3 regions of the Bradyrhizobium sp. S3.7.6 genome follow, and region 2 is predicted to be linked to each of the others. Evidence: riboswitches for the same ligand, from Rfam matches in the RefSeq annotation. Region 2 holds a riboswitch; each other region holds the start of a gene.
The links. A riboswitch is a leader RNA that binds a small molecule or an ion and turns the genes downstream of it on or off. The one in region 2 is predicted to bind cobalamin.
Positions count from the first base shown of each region.

Region 1: it holds a riboswitch for cobalamin, as region 2 does, so the genes downstream of both, ACVJ5M_RS33620 (DUF1636 domain-containing protein) here and ACVJ5M_RS23355 (TonB-dependent receptor domain-containing protein) in region 2, are expected to answer to the same signal.
Region 3: it holds a riboswitch for cobalamin, as region 2 does, so the genes downstream of both, ACVJ5M_RS33555 (energy-coupling factor ABC transporter permease) here and ACVJ5M_RS23355 (TonB-dependent receptor domain-containing protein) in region 2, are expected to answer to the same signal.

Region 1 is NZ_JBSSEQ010000001.1:6,869,306-6,876,369, reverse strand. It holds gene cobD (threonine-phosphate decarboxylase CobD) at 1-80, shown strand, start outside; gene ACVJ5M_RS33630 (cobyric acid synthase) at 69-1,517, opposite strand; gene cobO (cob(I)yrinic acid a,c-diamide adenosyltransferase) at 1,541-2,176, opposite strand; cobalamin riboswitch at 2,217-2,440, shown strand; gene ACVJ5M_RS33620 (DUF1636 domain-containing protein) at 2,537-2,911, shown strand; gene cobW (cobalamin biosynthesis protein CobW) at 2,908-3,957, shown strand; gene cobN (cobaltochelatase subunit CobN) at 3,957-7,064, shown strand, end outside.
Region 2 is NZ_JBSSEQ010000001.1:4,830,071-4,837,134, reverse strand. It holds gene ACVJ5M_RS23365 (hypothetical protein) at 1-3, opposite strand, end outside; gene ACVJ5M_RS23360 (DUF6925 family protein) at 64-1,074, opposite strand; gene ACVJ5M_RS23355 (TonB-dependent receptor domain-containing protein) at 1,095-3,212, opposite strand; cobalamin riboswitch at 3,327-3,540, opposite strand; gene ACVJ5M_RS23350 (hypothetical protein) at 3,616-3,837, opposite strand; gene ACVJ5M_RS23345 (hypothetical protein) at 3,950-4,207, opposite strand; gene ACVJ5M_RS23340 (hypothetical protein) at 4,310-4,522, opposite strand; gene ACVJ5M_RS23335 (hypothetical protein) at 4,675-4,851, opposite strand; gene ACVJ5M_RS23330 (adenylate/guanylate cyclase domain-containing protein) at 4,978-6,714, opposite strand; gene ACVJ5M_RS23325 (lytic transglycosylase domain-containing protein) at 7,041-7,064, shown strand, end outside.
Region 3 is NZ_JBSSEQ010000001.1:6,858,404-6,865,467, reverse strand. It holds gene ACVJ5M_RS33585 (cobalt-precorrin-6A reductase) at 1-279, opposite strand, end outside; gene ACVJ5M_RS33580 (bifunctional cobalt-precorrin-7 (C(5))-methyltransferase/cobalt-precorrin-6B (C(15))-methyltransferase) at 278-1,459, shown strand; gene ACVJ5M_RS33575 (cobalamin biosynthesis protein) at 1,456-1,824, shown strand; gene cobM (precorrin-4 C(11)-methyltransferase) at 1,821-2,603, shown strand; gene ACVJ5M_RS33565 (cobyrinate a,c-diamide synthase) at 2,603-3,913, shown strand; gene cobA (uroporphyrinogen-III C-methyltransferase) at 3,910-4,641, shown strand; cobalamin riboswitch at 4,687-4,904, shown strand; gene ACVJ5M_RS33555 (energy-coupling factor ABC transporter permease) at 4,942-5,619, shown strand; gene cobF (precorrin-6A synthase (deacetylating)) at 5,668-6,417, shown strand; gene cobT (nicotinate-nucleotide--dimethylbenzimidazole phosphoribosyltransferase) at 6,428-7,064, shown strand, end outside.

The sequences.
Region 1 (7,064 bases), 2.0 Mb from region 2:
AAGAGCCGGCATGGCTGCGCCTCGGGCTTCCCGGCAGCGAAGCCGAATGGACGCGCCTTGCCGAGGCGCTAGCGCGCTAGCGCGAGCAGGCCGCCGACGTCGAGATGCTGTTCGATGTGATCGGCGAGGGCATCGAGCGCGCTCTCAACCCTGCTGTGATAAGGCTCGTCGCCTGCCGGAATGTCGAGCTTTGCGAGATACGCCTTGCGGAAATCGTCCGACGTGAACAGGCCGTGCAAATAGCTGCCCTGCACGCGGCCATCGCGCGAGATCGCGCCCTCCGGCTCCCCATTCAGTTTCGCAAACGGGCGCGCGCGATCCGGTCCGTCGGTGCGGCCGATGTGGATTTCGTAGGCGTCGATCGGCTGGTCCGTGGCGGCATGCACGGCCGCGACGCGCGTCAGCGTCTTCTGCGGGCTCATCATTGTGGCGACGTCCAGAAGTCCGAGACCCGGCGTATCGCCTGCGGGACCTTCGATGCCGTCAGGGTCGGCGACGCTGCGCCCGAGCATCTGATAGCCGCCGCAGAGGCCAAGCACATGGCCGCCGCGGCGATGATGCGCCAGGAGATCGATGTCCCAGCCCTGCGCGCGCAGGAAGGCGAGATCGCCGCGGGTGGATTTCGAGCCGGGGATGATGACGAGGCGGACGTCGCCGGGGATGGCTTCGCCCGGCCGCACCATCACGAGATCGACGCCAGGTTCGAGTTTCAGCGGATCAAGATCATCGAAATTGGCGATCCGCGACAGCGCGAGGCAGGCGATCTTGCACTGGCCTGGCTTGCGCGCGTCGCTCAGCCCCAGCGCATCCTCGGCCGGCAGCTCGCCGGCGCGCGCGAACCAGGGCAGTACGCCGAGGCCGCGCCACGCGGTCTTCTGCTCGATCAGCTTGTAGCCGTCGTCGAACAGCGAGGGGTCGCCGCGGAACTTGTTGATGACGAAACCCTCGATCATCGCGGCATCGTCGGGGTCGATCACCGTCTTGATGCCGACGAGCTGGGCGATGACGCCGCCGCGGTCGATGTCGCCGACCAGCACGACGGGCACGTCGGCCTTGCGCGCAAAGCCCATATTGGCGATGTCGGCCTTGCGCAGGTTGACCTCGGCCGGGCTGCCGGCGCCTTCGACCAGGACCAGATCGGCGCGCGCTTTCAGCCTCTCGAAACTTTCCAGCACCGCGCCCATCAGCGACGGTTTCATCGCCGCATATTCGCGCGCCCGCGCGGCCGCGATGCGCTTTCCCTGCACGATCACCTGCGCGCCGACGTCGGTCTCGGGCTTGAGCAGCACCGGATTCATGTCGGTGTGCGGCTCGACACCGGCGGCGAGCGCCTGCAGAGCCTGCGCGCGGCCGATCTCGCCGCCGTCGACGGTCACGGCCGCGTTGTTCGACATGTTCTGCGGCTTGAAGGGCAGCACGCGCAGGCCGCGCCGCGTGAAGGCGCGGGCGAGGCCGGCGACGATGAGCGACTTGCCCACGTCCGAGCCGGCCCCCTGGATCATCAATGCGCGCGCCATGGTGTTTTCAGAATCTGGCGTCGTCAGAACTCGACGCCGGCTTGCGCCTTGATGCCGGAGCGGAAGGGGTGCTTGACCAGCGTCATCTCGGTGACGAGATCGGCGATCTCGATCAGCTCGTCCTTGGCATTGCGCCCGGTGAGCACGACATGCGTCATCGGCGGCTTGTGCGTTTTCAGGAAGTCGACGACCTCGGCGATGTCGAGATAGTCGTAGCGCAGCGCGATGTTGATCTCGTCGAGCACGACCATGCGCAGATTGGAATCTGATATCAGCTCCTTGGCCTTCGCCCAGCCGGCCTGCGCCGCGGCGATGTCGCGGGCGCGGTCCTGCGTCTCCCAGGTGAAACCTTCGCCCATCGCATGGAACTGGCAGAGCTCGCCGAAATGGCCGGTGAGCAGGCGCCGCTCGCCGGTGTCCCAGGCGCCCTTGATGAACTGCACGACCGCGCAGGGGAAGCCATGGGCGACACAGCGGACGATCATGCCGAAAGCGGAGGAGGACTTGCCCTTGCCGGCGCCGGTGTGGACGATGATGAGGCCCTTCTCGCCGCTCTTGGTCGCCATGATCTTGTCGCGGGCGACCTTGATTTTCGCCATTTTCGCGGCGTGGCGGGCGTCGGTTTCCTCGGCCGTTTGGGTATCCGGTTCAGGCGTCATCTGACAGGGTCCTTCGGCTTGACAAGAGGCGGCCGGGGGCAAATGGTGGCCCGGCGTTGGTTCCTGTCCTATGACAGGCGAAGAGGGAATGCGATAGGGTCCGAATCGACAAGATTCGGCTCCAAACTGCAGCCGCCCCCGCGACCGTGACCGGAGAGATGCCCGAGGCCACTGATCCCCCGCAGGGGATCGGGAAGGCGGGGATCGAAGGGCCAAAAGCCCTGCTCCGCAAGCCGGGAGACCTGCCAGCGCGGACGAGTTTTGGACCGGCGGACGGGGTGTTCCGCGACGGGGAAACGGACCTTCGGGGGAATGGTCCGTGTGCCTCTTCGCCTCCCGCTGTTTATCCTGGAAGAGGCGATGACCGTCACACTTCACGTCTGTATTACCTGCCGTGCCGGCCAGACGCTCGACGAGGGTGAGACGACGCCCGGCAAGCGCCTGCATGGTGCGATCCTCGACGCCGGCGCGCCTGAGGGCGTCAATGTGGTTCCCGTTGAATGCCTGTCGGCATGCAGCCAGGGTTGCTCGGTTGCGCTCAGCGCGCCCGGCCGCTGGTCCTATGTCTATGGCCGTCTGTCAGAGGCCCATGCGAGCGACGTGGTCGCGGGTGCTGCGGCCTATGCCGCCGCGCCCGATGGCCTCGTGCCCTGGCGCAGCCGTCCCGAAATCTTCCGCAAGCAGTCGCTTGCCCGCATTCCCCCCATTGCCGTGTTGCCGGAGGCCGCCGAATGAACTCGCTCGCAAAAGTCCCTGTGACGGTGGTCACCGGTTTTCTCGGCTCAGGCAAGACGACGCTGATCCAGCATCTGCTCGCAAACCCTGACGGCAAGAAGCTCGCGGTGCTCGTCAACGAGTTCGGCAGCGAGGGCGTCGACGGCGAGATCCTGAAATCCTGCGCCGATGCCAACTGCCCGGAGGAGAACATCGTCGAGCTCGCCAATGGCTGCATCTGCTGCACCGTTGCGGACGATTTCATTCCGACCATGGAAAAGCTCTTGGCGCGGCCGGTGCGGCCCGATCACATCCTGATCGAGACCTCGGGCCTGGCGCTGCCGAAGCCGCTGTTGAAGGCGTTCGACTGGCCGGAGATCCGCTCGCGGATCACGGTCGACGGCGTGATTGCGCTCGCCGATGCCGAGGCTGTCGCCGCCGGCCGTTTTGCGCCGGACCCGGCTGCGGTGGAAGCGCAGCGCGCGGCGGATGGAAATCTCGATCACGAGACGCCGCTGTCGGAAGTGTTCGAGGACCAGATCGCCTGCGCCGACATCGTGCTGCTGACCAAGGCTGATCTTGCGGGGCCCGCAGGGATCGAAGCCGCCAAAGCCGCCATCACCGCGGAGATGCCGCGCCGCGTGCCGATGCTATCCGTCACCGATGGCGCGATCGATGCGCGTGTCATCCTTGGCCTCGGCGCTGCCGCAGAGAACGATCTCGCCGCGCGCCCCTCGCATCACGACGGCGAGGAGGATCACGAGCACGACGATTTCGCCTCCGTCGTGATCGATCTTCCGGAGGTTACCGACATCGAAGCATTGGTCGCATCGGTGCAGCGTCTTTCGCGCGAGCAGAACGTGCTGCGCGTCAAGGGCTATATCGCGGTCGCGGGCAAGCCGATGCGCCTGTTGCTGCAAGCGGTCGGCGAGCGCGTGCGCCACCAGTTCGACAAGCCCTGGGGCGCAGCTCTCAGGCAGTCGAAGCTCGTCGTGATCGGCGAGCACGGCGATATCGACGAGGCCGCGATCAAGGTCGGACTTGGGCTTTCAGGATCTGGTATCTGATGCACGTCGTCTTCCGCGAGAGCCGCGGTCTCGAGGAGACTGCGACGCCAAGGGACATCGGCCAGGACCCGGCCGATCTCGTGGTGCTCTCGTACTCGGATTCCGACCTTGCCGCGTTCGCGGCCGGCTGGCGGCGCGGCCGCAACAGCCTGCCGTCGCTGCGGCTCGCCAATCTCGCGGAGCTGCGTCATCCGTTGTCGGTCGACACCTATGTCGAGCGCACGCTGTCGCAGGCACGCGGCATCCTGGTGCGCCTGATCGGCGGTGAATCCTATTGGCCGTACGGGCTCGCGGCCCTGCAGCAGCTGGCGAAGGACCGCAATATCGTGCTGGCCGTGCTGCCGGCCGACGGCCGCGACGACACGCGGCTCGATGCCTACTCGACCCTGCCGGTTTCGACGCTGCGCCGGCTCAAGGTGCTCTGTGACACCGGCGGTCCTGTTGCAGCGCAGGCCGCGATCGCGCAGCTCGCGTTGGCCTCGGGCCTTTACGCAGGCCCGGTCGTCGGCGAGATGAACCTGCCTGAGATGGGCTTTTACGATCCCGCGCGTGGCGTCATTGCTGCGCCGATGGCAGGCGAGGGAAAGCCGCTCGCGTTCGTGACCTTCTATCGCTCCTATCTCACCGCCGCGGATACCGGGCCGGTCGACGCCCTGATCGCGGCGCTGCGCGAGCGCGGCTTTGACGCGTACGGCGCGTTCGTCACCTCGCTGAAGGCTCCGGGCGTTGCGGACTGGCTGCGGACCTATTTCGCGACGAATCCTCCGGCCGCGATCGTCAACGCGACGGCGTTCTCGGCGATGGGCGACGACGGCACGACACCGTTCGATGCTGCATCATGTCCCGTCTTCCAGGTCGCGCTCTCATCGGCACGGCGCGAAGACTGGGCGGAGTCGCTGCGCGGCCTGTCGCCCGGCGATCTCGCGATGCATGTGGTGCTGCCGGAGGTCGACGGCCGCCTGTTCGCGGGCGTGGTGAGTTTCAAATCGGCCGCGGAGCGTGATCCCGATCTGCAATTTTCGCATCTGGCGCACCGGCCCGACGAGGAGCGCGTCAAGGCCGTCGCCGCGCGCGTTGCGGCCTGGCGGCGCCTCGCGGCGACGCCAGCCGCCGAGAAGCGGGTGGCGCTCGTGCTCTCGAACTACCCGGGCCGTCCGCATCAGATCGCGCATGCCGTCGGGCTCGATGCGCTGGCGTCGGTGGAGGCATTGCTGTCTGACCTGACAGAGGCCGGCTTCGATGTTGTGCCGGTCTCCGCACTTGGCGAAACGTTGCTGAAGCAGCAACTGACCTGGAGCGTCGCCGACTACCGCGCGGCGCTCTCGCGCCTGCCGCAAGCCTTGCAGGATGATCTCGCGCAGGCCTGGGGCGCGCCGGAGGATGACCCGAGCTGTCGCGACGGTGCATTTCAATTCGCAGCCGTCGCAAGTGGCCGATCGATCATCGCGGTTCAGCCCGAGCGCGGCGATGCGACCACGCGCGATGCCGACTATCACGATCTTGCCCGCACACCGCGCCATGCCTATGTCGCGTTCTATCTCTGGTTCCGCGGGCAGGCCATCGATGCCGTTGTGCACATGGGCGCCCATGGCACGCTGGAATGGCTGCCCGGAAAATCCGTGGCGCTGTCCTCACATTGCTGGCCGGAAGCCCTGATCGGCGATCTGCCGGTCATCTATCCCTTCATCGTCAACGATCCCGGCGAGGCCGCGCAGGCCAAGCGGCGCTTGGGTGCCGTCACCATCGGCCATCTGCCGCCGCCGCTGGAACAATCCGCGGTGCCGGACGGCCTACGCCGGCTCGAACGTCTGCTGGACGAATATTCGACCGCCGATGGCCTCGACCCCGCCAGACGTCAGCGTCTGATCGCCGCGATTCGCGACGAAGCGCGTGCGGCGGGCCTCGAGGACGATCTCGGTCTCGATGCATCGGCTGCACCGGCGGAAGCGATCCCGCGGATCGATCGCTTCGTCTGCGATCTCAAGGAGAGCCAGTTCGGCGACGGGTTGCACGTGTTCGGCCGCGGCACTTGCGCCGACGCGGAGCGCGATGCGTTGCGTTCCGCCCTCGCGGGGCAGCGCGTTGCGCCGGGGCCGTCGGGCTCGCCGTATCGCGGACGCCAGGACGTTCTGCCCACGGGGCGCAATCTCTTTGCCGTCGATCCGCGAGCGGTGCCGACGCCGTCGGCGCATGCGCAAGGCATCAGGCTTGCGGAAGAGCTGCTGCGTCGCCATTTGCAGGATCACGGCGACTGGCCGAAAGGCCTCGTGGTCGATCTCTGGGGCTCGGCGACGATGCGGACCGCCGGCGAGGAGTTCGCCATGGCGCTGCATCTTGCCGGCCTTGCGCCGCACTGGGATCACGCCTCCGGCCGCGTCACCGGCTACGACATCATCGCGCCGGCCGAGCTCGGGCGCCCCCGTATCGACGTCACGCTCCGCGTGTCGGGCCTGTTCCGCGATGTCTTCTCCGGCCTTGCGCAATTGTTCGAGGCCGCCGCCGAGACGCTCGCAACGCGCGAGGATGAGGGCGACGAGAATCCCTATCGCCACCGCGCCTCGCGCGTGTTCGCGCCGCGTCCCGGACAATATGGCGTCGGCCTGTCCGCGATCCCCGATGCCTTCACGGCCGAGACGCGTGATGCCGCCGGCGAAGCCTGGCTTTCGGCATCGTCCTGGGCGTTCTCGGCGGACGGTGCGATGCAGCCGGATCGTGCCGGCATCGAGACGCGGCTCGCAGCCGCCGATGCTTTCGTGCACGTCCAGGACTTGCCGGAGACCGATCTTCTGCTCGCCGCGGATTACGCCGCGCATGAAGCAGGCATCGCGGCGGCCGCAGCGCATCTCGGTGCGGCAGGACCATCGCTCTATCACCTCGATACGACGCGGCCCGAGCAGCCGCACGCGCGGACGCTGACCGAGGAAATCTCCCGTGTCGTTCGCGCACGCGCGGCCAATCCGGCCTGGATCGCCGGCATGATGCGGCATGGTTTTCGCGGCGCCGCCGAGATTACCGCGACGCTGGAGCACATGGCCGCCTTCGCGCATCTGGCCGGCGCCGTACCGCCGCATCTGTTCGATCTCTACTACGATGCGACGCTCGGCGAC
Region 2 (7,064 bases):
CATGGAACGATCTCCTTATGGGATTTGTAGCACATTTTGTTGGAACGCGGCATCACGTCTGACTCAGTGAAGAGCCTCCATGGGATCTTCAGTCTCGGCTGGATCGCGACGGTCGTAGGCGGCAAGCCAGGCGGCGAGTGTCGCGGTGTGCGGCTCCATGGCCGCCAATTGGCGCAAGGCCACGCGAACAGTGGCGCGCGCCGTGCGATCGGGCGGAAGCGTCGCCATCTCAGGTCCCCGCCCCTTCTCGATCGCTTCGACCGCGGCCCTCTTGCACGCCGTCAGCTCCGGCAGCCCATAGAGTTCGAGCAGCGCCTGGAAGGCTGCGTGAAGATCCGGCCGAAAAGCGCGCTTGCGGCCGAGCTGATCGCGCAGCGGATGGGCCGGATAGAGATGCGCGCAGGGGATCCACCCCTCAGGCAGCGGCTCGGTGGCGGCATGGGTGCGGCGATGCGCGAGCAGCTTTGGCAGGACGTGGGTGTGCGGGCCGTCAGGGCTTCGCCCGCCCGGCGGCGGGATCGGCTGGAATACCTCGGCGCGCCCGATGCGGCTGATGAAGACGCGGTGCGGATTGGCGGCCAGAATGATCCGCATGGCGTCGCTTTCGGGCGCGAACACGGATTGGCCCGTGCGGCTCCTGAGCGCGGCGACGGCATCGGCATCGCTGACACGGATGCAAGCGTCGACCTGCAACGTTCCGAGGCCAAGGTCGAACAGGATGCCGCTGCGATCCCTCGTCAGGAGCGCCTCGACATCCGGGCCGAGCTCGGTCAGCACGGTACGACCGCTCATGGCGCTGGCTTCATGCGGGAGACACAGCGCGATGCGGTGGCTCCAGCTCTCCGTGGTCGGCGATTCCGATGCGATCAAGCGCAGGCCCGGGTGGAAGACAACGCGCATCCCACCCTTCTGCGTCACGACGCTGACCCCGTTGCGCGACTGCTCCATATCGAAGGCCTCACCGGGCTCGCGTGTGAACTCGGCAATGGCACCGAACGTGCCGACGCTCCAGCCGGCCTCAGCGTCGGCAAGCTGGCTTGCGATCAAGTCCATGAGCGGATCGGCCGTCGTCATGAGGCTCTTTCTCTCTCTCGCTATCTGACGTCGTAATTCGCCAGGCGAATGCCGCCATAGACGCCCAGTCCCGGCTGCAGAAAGCCGGTCGGATTTTGATAGTGCACATTGGCGAGATTATCGACCCGGCCAAACACCTTCACCTGGTCGGTGACCAGATATTCGGCTGCGACGTTGACGACGGTGTAGGCCGGAGCCAGCAGACGCGGAATGCTGAAGTCGCGGTTACCATCGACGAAACTCCCGACGTGCAACACGGTTGCGGAAAGTGTCAGTGGATCGATCGGATTCCAGATGACATTTGCGCTCCACTTCTCCTTCGGACGCCTCAGCAGCTCCAGTCCCGCCGTCGCATCGACCGCGCGGGTAAAAGTGTAGTCGGCACGAACGCGAAGCCGGTCCGTGATCGCAGCCGCGACGAAGCTCTCCGTGCCCTCCGTGATCGCCTTGCCGATATTGGTGTTGGTGCTCGTGAATGTCACGGGATCGAACGTGCTCTGGATCAGGTCCGTGATGTTGTTGCGGAAGTAGGTCGACCCGAAGCGAACGCGATCGCCAAACAAGGGTTGCTCGAAGCCGGCGTCGTACCCGACGCTTTCCTCCGGCCTGAGGTTGGGATTTGCAAAGAAGAAGAACGCGGGAAAGCTGACGTAAAGCTGGTTGAGCGTCGGCGCCTTGAACCCCGTGCCGTAGCTTCCCTTGAACTTCGTATCCGTGACCGGCACGATCACGGCAGACGCCAGACGAAAGGTCGGATGCTCTCCAAACCGCTCGTTGTCGTCCTGCCGGACATTGGCCGTGAAGAAGATGCGATCCCGGAACTGGGACTGCAGCTCCATATATCCGGCCTTGTTGACGTTTTGCGCCGAAACCGTCGCCGTTTGCAGTGTTTCGGTCTCATGCTCCGCGCCAATGATGACATTGTTGTTGGGCGCGAGCTGGGTCGTGGTGTGCCAATCATACTTGACGCGGTCGCCGGTCGTGATCGTGGCCATCGCGTCGCCGGGCGAGATGTTGTAGTTCCAGTGATTGGTGTAGTTGACGCCGAAATAGCTCTTCATCCGGTCGTCGAGAGCGGACCAGACCGCCTCCCCGCGCGTGAAGAGCTGGTGCACCGTCTGCGTGCTTTGCGCGGCCGCGGGAAAGCTCGCGGATGTGACGGGATCGAAGGTGTCTCCGGTAAAGCGCAGGGTGGCGTCGGTGTACCGCGCCACGCTATTGAGCGTCAGGTTTTCGCTCAATTCGACGCCAAGCTTCGTCGAATAGGTCATATTGTCGTAATAGTTGCCGATCGCCTTCTGCCCCGGCGGCAGCAATTCGACCGGTGTCACCGGCACGTCGTTCGCGTGGAAATGCGCAACGTTGAAGGCATAGTTGAAGTGGTCCTGTGAACCGCTCAGGCCTGCGGTCTGGTTGAACGTTCCGAACGAGCCTCCCTCGACCGAGCCGGTCGCGCGGGCGGGACCGTCACCCTTCTTCGTCACGATGGAGATCACGCCACCCAGCGCGTCTGCGCCGTAGAGACCGCCCTGCGGACCGCGCAGGACTTCGATCTGCTGAATGTCGGAGGTGAGCAACTGGCCGAAATCAAACGAACGGTTCGGGTTGCTGGGATCGCTGACGTCGATGCCGTCGATCAGGACCTTGGTGTGGTTGGAATTCGTTCCGCGCATGAAGATCGACGTCTGTCCGCCGGGGCCGCCGGTCTGCACGAGGTTGAGGCCGGGAACCGCGCTCAGTGCATCGGATGCGGTCCGGCGCTGATCGCGCTCCATGTCTCTGGCGGTCAGAACCGTCACCGAGCTCGCAACCAGATTGGTCGGAGTGACGATACCCGTCGGACTGACGACGACCGTCGGAAACAGGTTGGCGGCGGATACCCCGGCAACCGGGGGCGACGCCGGCACCAGCCCGGGCTTCGGCACCCGAGCGACGCGCCGCTGCTCGGGCTGGTCGGGCGCAGGCCGCGCGGCTCGCGGCTTGGCCGGACGCTCGGTCGGCGCGACCTCGACCGGCGGCAGCAGATCGGGCGATGCCGACTGCTGGGCCTGGGCAATGGACAGATCGAGCGAATACAGGGAAACGAACGCGACAAGGCCGGCGCGGAAGCGCCTGGCGGCAAAGACATTACGGGACACTCTTGTAACCTCGGTATGACGTCAGTGGCACGTCACAGCGAACGAGGTTTCACGGCGGAGCGTTCGATTGCTCCGGTGAAGCTAATGTCTGTACTCCCCGACCGACATCTTCGCGTGTGACCACGGCTGACGGCAGGTCTCCTGGCTCGCGGGTCGTTACCTTACGTCGCCTTCCCAGGACCGAGATTCCCAGTGGCATATGACGAAAGATTCACCGCTTACAGTTGCGGGGGCAGCCGTGGCGTTGAGAATATCCCGGTATCGGGAAAACCTCGCACCACGTTCCCTTTTGATCTCCGTGAGGAGAACCGTCACCGACCAATCTAGGGGGCAGGCAAGCGGAGAGTCAATCGGCCGGTTGCATGGCGGTCAAAGCACCGCACCGGAGATTGAGCTGGCGCAATCAGGCCGGCTCCCGCTCCGAACGCGTCCTGATCATCGCCCGCTCGCCGGCATCGACGAGTTGGCCGATGCCGGTGCGGCCCGTGAGCGCGCAGCGGATGATGTTCTCGGCAACGGACCTGCGAAAGCAATGGTCCTCGCCGACCGGGCGATTGCGGCAGACCCGATCCAGCGCCAGCTTCATGTTGATCCGGGTGCGGGTGTCGAAATGCTCGCTGATCATTCGCAGGGCCTCGATGCGTTGATGTCGGAGCGGAAACGCGTCGGCGTAGGCCGGGTTCCAAAACTTGCGCAGAGCTGACTACGCCCGCCCTCTTGGCCCTGTGACGGGCGGGCTACGCCCGACCTCTTGGCCGCTGGGCCTGAGCCCAGGCCGCGGTGACGTCGCGCAGCGGAGCGTCGATGCGTCGGATCGGGGTCAGCTCACCGGAGGCCGAGATGATGGCGGTCTCCTCGCAGCGACAGCGCGGGCATACGAAGCGGACCTCGTGCGGCGACGAAGACCAGCTCGAACGTTTGACGTTGGCCGCCATCGGGCTTGCATCGCAATGCGAGCACGACACCAGGAACCGACCGGGATCGAGCATACCCATTCCATAGGACTCCGCGTCCTGCCTGCCGCTTCAATGACTAACCCATGTGAATCGTTCCGGTGCCCGAGCACCCTCAGCGCTAGCTCCAGCCAGCGCCGCCGCTCAGTGGGCACCCTTGAGGGTGCATGACGTGGTGCAGGTGACGGTGTTGCCGTGGTCGCACGCCTTGCAGGCGGCAACGCACTGGTTCATGTCGCGGGGATTGTAGGAGCTGTAGTTCCGCATCGCACAGACCGGGGTCGAGCCGGTGATGTCCTGCTCCTGGTTGCAGGCGGCCGTCATGAGCGCGAAGATGAGGACTGCGAGAAGGCGCATGGGATTGCCCTGGTGAGGAGCGGCAAAGCGACGTCAGCGAGATGCGCTGCACCGCAACGGACCTCGGCATTCCCAATGCGAGCAATCATGATCGCGACGCTCGCATCCTCAAAGGATGCGCGCCAAACATTAAGAACGGATTGCAGGCGGCGTCAGGCCGCGGCCTTGGTCGCGATCGCCTTCCGCATATCCACCGCCAGCTGACGATACTGCTCCGAGAGTCTCAGATAGAACTCGCGCTTGGTGCTGTCGGTGGCGAGCTTGGCAATCAGCTCGCATTCGGCGGTGAGCGTCTCGAACCGTTCCAGCCTGTCATGAAGTTCTGTCATCGGCGTGTCCCCATCAAACGCCACAAGGGACGTCAAACCTAAGCCTGAGAAATAGGTCACGGCGAACATCGTTATCGAGTAGAAACGTTTTTTCCAGCAAGGGCGGTGCAAGCCCAGCAAGAACGGCTATTTCTGCTCCAGCCGCCAGGCACCATCCCAAGCTGCGTCCGGCGGATTGGCCTCGAACTGCGCGATGCGGCCGAGCAGCGTGCGCGAGGGACCGTCGCCGGGCACGGCTTCGAGCGCTGCATTGAACGCGGCGCGAGCCTCGTCGAAGCGCTGCGCGCGGTAGGCGGCGAGGCCTTCGGCGTAGCGCGCGCGCAGGCTCTCCTGCGGGACGCTGAGCCCGTGCGCCTTGCTCATCACCTCGAAAATGGCCTGCGATGCGCTTTGGCCGGCCACCGCCAGACGATCGATCTCGCGCAGCTCGAGGTTCGAGCCGATCGCGTCCGCCGTGGCCTGCGCGATCAGGATCCGCGTGCCGTAGATCTTGTTGACCAGCTCGAGACGCGAGGCGAGGTTCACGGCGTCGCCCATCACCGTAAAGCTCATCATCAGCTCGGAGCCGATGCTGCCGGTCAGGACCTCGCCGGTGGCAATCCCAATGCGCAGATCACAAGGGCCTGGCATGGCGCGGATGCCGAGCAGGTCAGGCAATTGCTTCTGCAACGCCGGCACCTCATCGGCCATATCGATGGCGGCGTAGCAGGCGAACAGCGCCGGCTCGTCCTCCTCAATGAAGGGAGGGCCCCAATAGGCCATGATGGCATCGCCGATATATTTATCGATGACGCCGCGATGGCTCCGGATCGGCGCGGACATCACCGTGAAATAGTGGTTCATGACCTTGACGAGGCCGCGCGGGGTCATGCCCTCGCTCATCGAGGTGAAGCCGCTCATGTCGGAGAACATGATGGTCATCACCCGGCGCTGGCCGTCGATGGCGACCTCCGGGCGGTCGATCAGCCCCTGCGCCACCTTGGGATCGATATAGCGGCCAAAGGTCTCACGGATCCGCTCGTTGTGCCGCAGCTGCTCGATCATGCGATTGAAGGCGGCGGCGAGTTCGCCGATCTCGTCCTGGGTCGAGACCGTGATGGTCTTGTCGAAGCGGCCCGCCTCGACCTCGCGGGTGCCGGCGAGCAACAGCCGCACCGGTCGCGTGATGCCACTGGAGACGAGGAGCGCGAAAGCAAATCCGACCACCGCCGCGAGGATGGTGACGATGCCCGAAATGATCATCGCCTGGTGCTGGCGACCGATCACTGTCGCCGTACTGGCGAAGACCTGCTTCAGCATGTCGGCGCGGATCGCGTCGATCTTCTGGTTGAACTGGTCGCGTATGGTGTCGAGATGCTCCAGGGTCCCGCGCGCCTCCGTCATCTGCTTGCCTTCGACCTGCTTGAGGAGTTTTGCGTGGTCCTCATTCATGTCGTGACGCAGCTCGGTGAGAGCGGTTTCGATGCGGGTCTCGATCCGCGCCAGCCCGGCATTGTCGGAAGGCGTCCTCTTGTCGTCGATGATCGCGTTGATGTGCGTGCGCGCGGCCTCGGCTTCCTCGTCGATCTTCCGATCGGCCTCCTCGAATTCGCGCAGGCGCGCCGCGTAGGCCTCCTCCTCCGAGGGGGCCTGCATCTTCATCATAACCATCCGCCGCAGCGCCACCGAGCGCTCCAGCGAGCGGATGTTGGCGCGCGCCAGATGGCCATAGGCCGGAATGTAGCGATCGGTCAGCTCGTCGAGCAGGACACCGACCTGGCTCGACATCACCATCGAAAGAATCGCGGTGACCAGCATCAGGACGATCAATCCGAGGGCGATCCCGACGATCTTGCGCCTGATCGACTGGTTGAAAAGTGGCATGAGCGGTGGGGGTAAGAGCTGAAAGGACCGGTTGGGAACTCAATACACCGGTTTTGGCGGCGGGAACACGCGCAATCTGGCCCGTGCGACGCCCCTGACCGCGCGCAACCGTCGCGCGAGCCCTATTCGTTAACAAAGATTGAAGGCATTGCCCTTCCCGCCTTTTCGGAAGTTCCCGAGTTCCCATCGGTATTTTGCCGCATTGTTGAAGGAGCGTGAGGACTGCGAAACGATGTCGTGGCATCGTTTGGGGTGTCGTCTTTGATTCTCAAGCCGCATGTCGTCGCGGACCTTGGTTTGTAGTGGTTTCGCAGGGGGACCATCGAATGAACCAGTGCCTACGCTCGCTC
Region 3 (7,064 bases), 2.0 Mb from region 2:
CGGCGTGCCCGTTTGCGCGCACGCCTGGACCGCGTGGCGGCTCATCTCGGCAGCGAAGGGATGTGTGGCGTCGATCACATGCGTGATGCGCTCACCGCGAATATAGTCCGCAAGCCCGCTCACGCCGCCGAAGCCGCCGATGCGGGTCGGCAGCGGCTGATCGGCGGGCGCGCGAGTGCGACCGCCATAGGAATACACGGCGTCGATGCGCGCGCGTGCGACTTCCGCGGCGAGCAAGCTCGCATCGGCGGTTCCGCCCAGAATGAGGGCGCGCGTCATGGCTGATCCCTGGCTGACCATCATCGGTATCGGCGAAGATGGCCTTGCCGGGCTGTCCGAGGCAAGCCGAAAGGCGCTTGCCAAGGCAGAAACTGTTTTTGGTGGCGAGCGTCATCTCGCGCTTGCTGATGTGGAGGGGCGCGGTCGCCCGTGGCCGGTGCCGTTCGACGCAGACATCGTGGTGAGCTGCCGCGGCCGGCCGACGGTGGTACTCGCCTCCGGCGATCCGTTCTGGCACGGTGCCGGTGCAAGTCTCGCCGAGAAGCTCGATGCCAACGAGTGGATCGCGCATTCGGCGCCATCGACCTTCTCGCTCGCCGCCGCGCGGCTCGGCTGGCGCCTCGAAGCCATTGCCTGTCTCGGGCTTCATGCCGCGCCGTTCGAGCGTCTCGTGCCGTATCTGGCGCCCGGTGCGCGCATCATTTGCCTCATGCGTGACGGCAAGGCGGCCGGTGATCTCGCCAAATGGCTGAGCGAGCGCGGGTGGGGCGCCTCGGCGTTCTGGACTCTCGCCGCGCTCGGCGGGGCGCGCGAAAGCATCGCTGAGCATCGTGCCGACGGCTTTGCGGGCGATCTCGCCGAAAACCTGGTCGCAGTGGCCGTCGAGGCGAGGGGCGGGCAAGGCATTCCCCGCAGCTCCGGCCTGTCCGACGATCTCTTTGCTCACGACGGCCAGATCACCAAACGGCCGGTGCGCGCGCTGGCGCTCTCGGCGCTGGCGCCGCGTCCCGGCGAGCGGCTGTGGGATATCGGCGCGGGTTCTGGCTCGATCTCGGTCGAATGGGCGCTGTGCGGCGGGACGGCGAGCGCCATCGAGGCGCGCGAGGATCGTGCCGCGAATATCCGCAGCAATGCAACAGCGTTCGGATTGGCGCATCGGATCACCGTCATCACGGGGAGCGCGCCCGAAGCTCTTGCCGGACTGGAAGCGCCGGACGCGGTCTTCATCGGTGGCGGTCTCGATATCGAGATGTTCGATGCCATCTGGTCACGGCTTGTGCCGGGTGCTCGGCTCGTCGCGCATGCGGTGACGCTGGAAACGGAAGCGCTGCTCGGCGAGCTGCACCAGCGCCATGGCGGCGAGTTGATGCGGGTCGAGATTGCCCATGCCGCGCCGCTCGGCCGCTACCGGTCCTGGGAAGCGTCGCGGCCCGTGGTGCAATGGAGTGCGGTTCGATGAAAGTCGCCGGACTCGGATTCAAGAAGGATGTCACGCTGGCTTCGCTGCGCGAGGCGCTGCTGGCGGCCGGTGGTCCCGAGGGCCTTGCGGCGGTCGCGACTGTTAGCGACAAGGCGGAAGCGGAGCCGCTCAAACAGCTCGCGCGCGAATGCGGCGTGCCGATCAAGGCAGTCTCGGCTGAAGCGTTGGCTAACATCCACACGCCGACGCAGTCAAAACTCGTCGCGGAAAAGTTCGGCACGGGCTCGGTCGCTGAAGCCGCTGCGCTCGTTGCGGCTGGCCCTCGCGCGCGATTGATTGCGACGCGGGCGGTCTCGCGGGATCGCACCGCGACCGCCGCGATCGCGGAAGGAGACGGCGCATGACGGTGCACTTCATCGGTGCCGGGCCGGGCGCTCCGGATTTGCTGACGTTGCGCGGACGCGACTTGATCGCGGCCTGTCCGGTCTGCCTCTATGCGGGCTCGCTGGTGCCCGAGGGCGTGCTGGCGCATTGCCCGCCCGGCGCCCGCATCGTCAACACCGCACCGCTGTCGCTCGACGAGATCATCGCGGAGATCGCTGCCGCGCATTCGGACGGCAAGGATGTTGCCCGCTTGCATTCGGGCGATCTCGCGATCTGGTCGGCGATGGGCGAGCAGCTTCGCCGCCTGCGCGCGCTCGGTATTCCCTACACGGTCACGCCGGGCGTGCCGTCCTTCTCGGCTGCAGCAGCTGCACTAGAGGCTGAGCTGACGCTGCCCGGTCTTGCCCAGTCAGTGGTGCTGACGCGCACGCCGGGCCGCGCCAGCGCGATGCCTGAGGGCGAAAAGCTCGCAGCGTTCGCCGCCACCGGAGCGGTGCTCGCGATCCATCTGTCGATCCATCTGCTCGACAAGGTCGTCGCAGAGCTCACGCCGCATTACGGCGCGGATTGCCCCGTCGCGATCGTCTGGCGTGCGAGCTGGCCGGACCAGCGCATCGTTCGCGCCACGCTGGCGACGCTCGATGCCGCCGTCGGCACCGAGATGGAGCGCACGGCGCTGATCCTGGTCGGCAAGACGCTTGGTGCTGCGGATTTTGACGAGAGCCGTCTCTATGCCGTCGACTACGACCGCCGCTATCGGCCGGTCGGTGCCGATCCGCGCTTTCCGGAGGCATCGTGATGCCGGCAGGGCTCGTCATCTCCGCGCCGGCCTCCGGCGTCGGCAAGACCACGCTGACGCTGGCGCTGGCGCGCGCCTGGCGCAATCGCGGATTGAACGTGCAGTGCTTCAAGAGCGGGCCCGATTATATCGATCCCGCCTTCCATGCCGCTGCGACGGGGCGCGCTTCCGTCAACGTCGATAGCTGGGCGATGGATCGCGGGGCGATAGCTCATCTCGTCGGTCGCGGCACTGATGCCGATGTCGTGCTCGCGGAGGGCTCGATGGGCCTGTTCGACGGCGTCGCCGCGCGCGGCGTCTCCGGCACCGGCGCCACCGCCGACATTGCTGAGATGCTGGGCTGGCCGGTGCTGCTGGTGATCGATCCCTCCGGACAGGCGCAGACGGCGGCGGCGATCGCCGCAGGCCTTCGTGACTATCGCGCCGGTGTGCGCCTTGCCGGCGTGGTGCTCAACCGCGTCGCCAGCCCACGTCATGAAGATCTCGTGCGGCGTGCACTCAACGACGCCGGCATCGCCGTGTTCGGCGCGCTGCCGCGCCATGCCGAGATCAGCCTGCCGAAACGGCATCTCGGCCTGGTGCAGGCCGAGGAGCAGGCCGAGATCGGCAAGCTGATCGACGAAGCCGCGCGCTTCGTCGCCGAGCATGTCGATCTCGATGCGGTGCTGCGATCGGCAGCGAGCTGGTCGCCGCAACCGGCGGCAAACGGCATGAATGTGACGCCGCCCGGGCAGCGCATTGCGTTGGCCCGCGATGCCGCGTTCTCCTTCATCTATCCGCACATGCTGGAAGCCTGGCGCGCGGCGGGCGCCGAGATATCGACCTTCTCGCCGCTTGCCGATGAAGCGCCTGACGCGAGTGCCGATGTCTGCTGGCTGCCCGGCGGCTACCCTGAGCTGCACGCGGGGAAGATCGCGGCCAATGCTCGCTTTCGCTACGGTCTGCGTGCCTTCGCTGACAAACGGCCGGTGCACGGCGAATGCGGGGGCTACATGGTGCTGGGAACCGCTCTGACCGACGCCGACGGCGTCCGTCATGAGATGACGGGCCTGCTCGGACTGGAGACGAGCTTTGCCAAGCGCCGCATGCATCTCGGCTATCGTCTCGCTGCGCTCGCCGCGCCGATGCCGGGCCATCAGGCCGGCGCGCGCCTGCGCGGTCATGAGTTCCACTATTCGACGATTATCGCGCAGCCGGATACGCCGCTGGCGGTCGTGCACGATGCAACAGGCGCGGTCATCGCCGAGACCGGCTCGCGCCGCGGTCATGCCACCGGCACGTTCTTCCATCTGATCGCGGAGGATCGGTGAGCGGTTTTGTCACTTTCATCTCGGCCGGCCCCGGCGACCCGGAGCTCCTCACGCTCAAAGGTGCCGCGCGGCTGCGCGATGCCGACGTCGTGCTCTATGACGACCTCGCCTCCGGTGCGATCCTCGATCTGGCCCGGCCCGGCGCCAATCTCGTCGCGGTCGGGAAGCGGGCAGGGCGGCCCTCGACCAAGCAGCACCACGTCAACCGCCTGCTGGTCGACTATGCCGCGGCTGGTGTCCGTGTGGTGCGGCTGAAATCGGGCGATGCGGGTATCTTTGGCCGGCTCGAGGAGGAGCTGGAGGCGCTGCGCGAAGCTGGCATCGGCTACGAGATCATTCCCGGAATCACCTCGGCCTGTGTCGCCGCTGCGCAAGCCGGCATTCCCCTGACCCGGCGCCACACCTCGCGCCGGGTGCAGTTCGTGACCGGGGCCGATGTCACCGGCGAGCTGCCGCAGAATTTGAACTGGGCGGCGCTGGCTGATCCCGAAGCGACCACCGTGGTCTATATGGGCCGGCGCACCTTTCCGGCGCTTGTCGCAAAATTGATCGAGCACGGCCTCGCGCCTGATACCCCGGCGCTGTTCGCCGAATCCCTCGGTCGTCCCGACGAGCGGCTGGTCCGCACCACCATTGCCGAGCTGGCCGAGCAACTTGCGCGGGGCGGCGCTGCCTCGATGGCCGCCGTGATCCTGTTCGGCGCACTGGCCGGGGATTATCCGTCATGACCGTCCCGGCCGCCCTTCGCCCCTTGACGCCCGGCTGGCGAAAGGGGCACACAGGAGATGCATGGTGCTCGAGGCGGCGCAAACCGCCGGAGCATAATCGGGAATGGGGGTGGGCGGACAGTTGCGCCGCCCAAAACCCCAGCCGCCCCCGCGACTGTAAGCGGTGAGGGACTCCGATCAGCCACTGGGCCGCAAGGCCCGGGAAGGCCGGAGAACCCCAGTGAACCGCGAGCCAGGAGACCGGCCGTGCATGTCTTGTGGCCAAGGCCGTCGGGTGTGACGGCAGGAAGGAACTGAACCATGCATATCGAACCCGGAGTCGTATCGGGCGCCAAGCTCGTGTTGAGTTACGCAACCGGCATCGCCGTCGGCGGCGTTGCGCTGAAGCTCGCGGTCGAGACCGTGCGCGAGCAGGGCATCACGTCGTTCGCGGCGCGGACGCTCGCCACCACGGGCCTCGTGTTCGTCTTCTTCGAGATCCTGCCGCACTTCCCGGTCGGCGTCTCCGAGGTGCACTTCATCCTCGGCTCGACCCTGTTCCTGCTGTTTGGGGCAGCGCCCGCGGCCTTCGGCCTTGCGTTCGGACTGTTGTTCCAGGGCATCTTCTTCGAGCCGCCCGATCTGCCGCAATTCGGCATGAACGTCACCACGCTGCTGGTGCCGCTGTTCGGGATCCAGGCGATCGCCGCGCGGATCATTGCCCGCAACACCGCCTATGTCGATCTCAGGTATCGCCAGGCGCTGGCGCTTTCGACCACGTATCAGGCCGGCGTCATCGCCTGGGTCGCGTTCTGGGCCCTCTATGGCTCGGGCTTCGGTGCGACCAACCTCGTCAACATCGCGACCTTCGCGGCCTCCTACGCGCTCGTCATCGTGATCGAGCCGCTGGCCGACCTCGGTGTGCTGGCGCTGGCGAAGTCGCTGCGCGGCGTCACCGCGCCCGGCCTCGTTACCCCGCGTTTGCATAACGCGGCTTGAGAGAGACAAGCGAACGGGCGGCCGTGATGGCCGCCCTTCGCACTCACGATGCTCACGCTCTCCCTGATAGGCATCGGTTGCGGCGATCCCGAGCAGCTCACGCGCGCCGCCGTTCAAGCCATCAACGCGGCCGATCTCATCCTGATCCCGCGCAAGGGGACGGCGAAGTCCGATCTCGCAGATCTCAGGCGGACGATCTGCGCGGATGTGCTCACCAATCAAACGACGCGCATTGCCGAGTTCGATCTTCCCGTGCGCGATGCCGGTGAAGCGGATTATCACAAGGGCGTGGACGATTGGCACGAGGCCGTGGCCGCGGCCTGGTCGCAGACGATCGCCAGCCATCTCGGTGATGATGGCAAGGTCGCGCTGCTGATCTGGGGCGATCCTTCGCTCTACGATTCCTCGCTGCGCATTGCGCGGCGGCTCGATCCCTTGCCTGATATCGAAGTTGTGCCCGGCATCACCTCGATCCAGGCGCTGTGCGCGGCGCATGCGCTGCCGCTCAACGACATCGGCGAACCCTTCCTCGTCACGACGGGGCGCCGCTTGCGCGAGGGCGGCTGGCCGCAAGGCGTCGATACCGTGGTGGTGATGCTCGACGGCGGCACGGCGTTCCAGTCGCTCGATCCTGCGGGGCTGCACATCTGGTGGGGCGCTTATCTCGGCATGCCCGATCAGATCGTCATGTCGGGCGTTCTGGCCGAGATCGGCCCGCACATCATCGCCGCGCGACAGGATGCGCGCGAGCGGCACGGCTGGATCATGGACAGCTACATTCTCAAGCGCAGGCCGTAAGCGAGGCAGCATGCTCCCTGAATGGGTCACCCGGAAATGCCCCGATGTCTCCGCTGTCCATCGCGAGGCGGCGCTCGCGCGTCAGGCGCAACTGACGAAGCCGGCTGGCGCGCTCGGCCGGCTGGAGCAGCTTGCGGTCGAGCTTGCGGGCCTGCAGGCGACCGAGCAGCCGCGTGCCGCGCGGGTGCCGATCATCGTCTTCGCCGGCGATCACGGCATCGTCGCGCAGGGCGTGTCGGCCTATCCGCAAGGAGTGACCATCGCGATGATGGCGAATTTTGCCTCGGGCGGTGCCGCGATCTCGGTGCTGGCGCGTGAGCTTGGCTCAAACCTTGAGGTCGTCGACGCCGGTACGCTGGCACAGGAGGAGATGGCAGGAATCGTCACCGACAAGCCGCGCAGCGGCACGCGCGACTTCAGCGTGGAAGCCGCGCTCACCCCCACGGAGCTGGCATTCGCCTTCGAAGCCGGTCAGCGCGCAGTCGCGCGCGCAGACGCCGGCAGGCCCGATCTCCTGATCTTCGGCGAGATGGGCATCGGCAATACCACGACGTCGGCGGCGATTGCGGCGAGCCTGCTTGGCATCAGTGCCGAGGAGATCGCGGGCAGCGGTACCGGCGTCGATGCGGCCGGCCGTGCGCACAAGG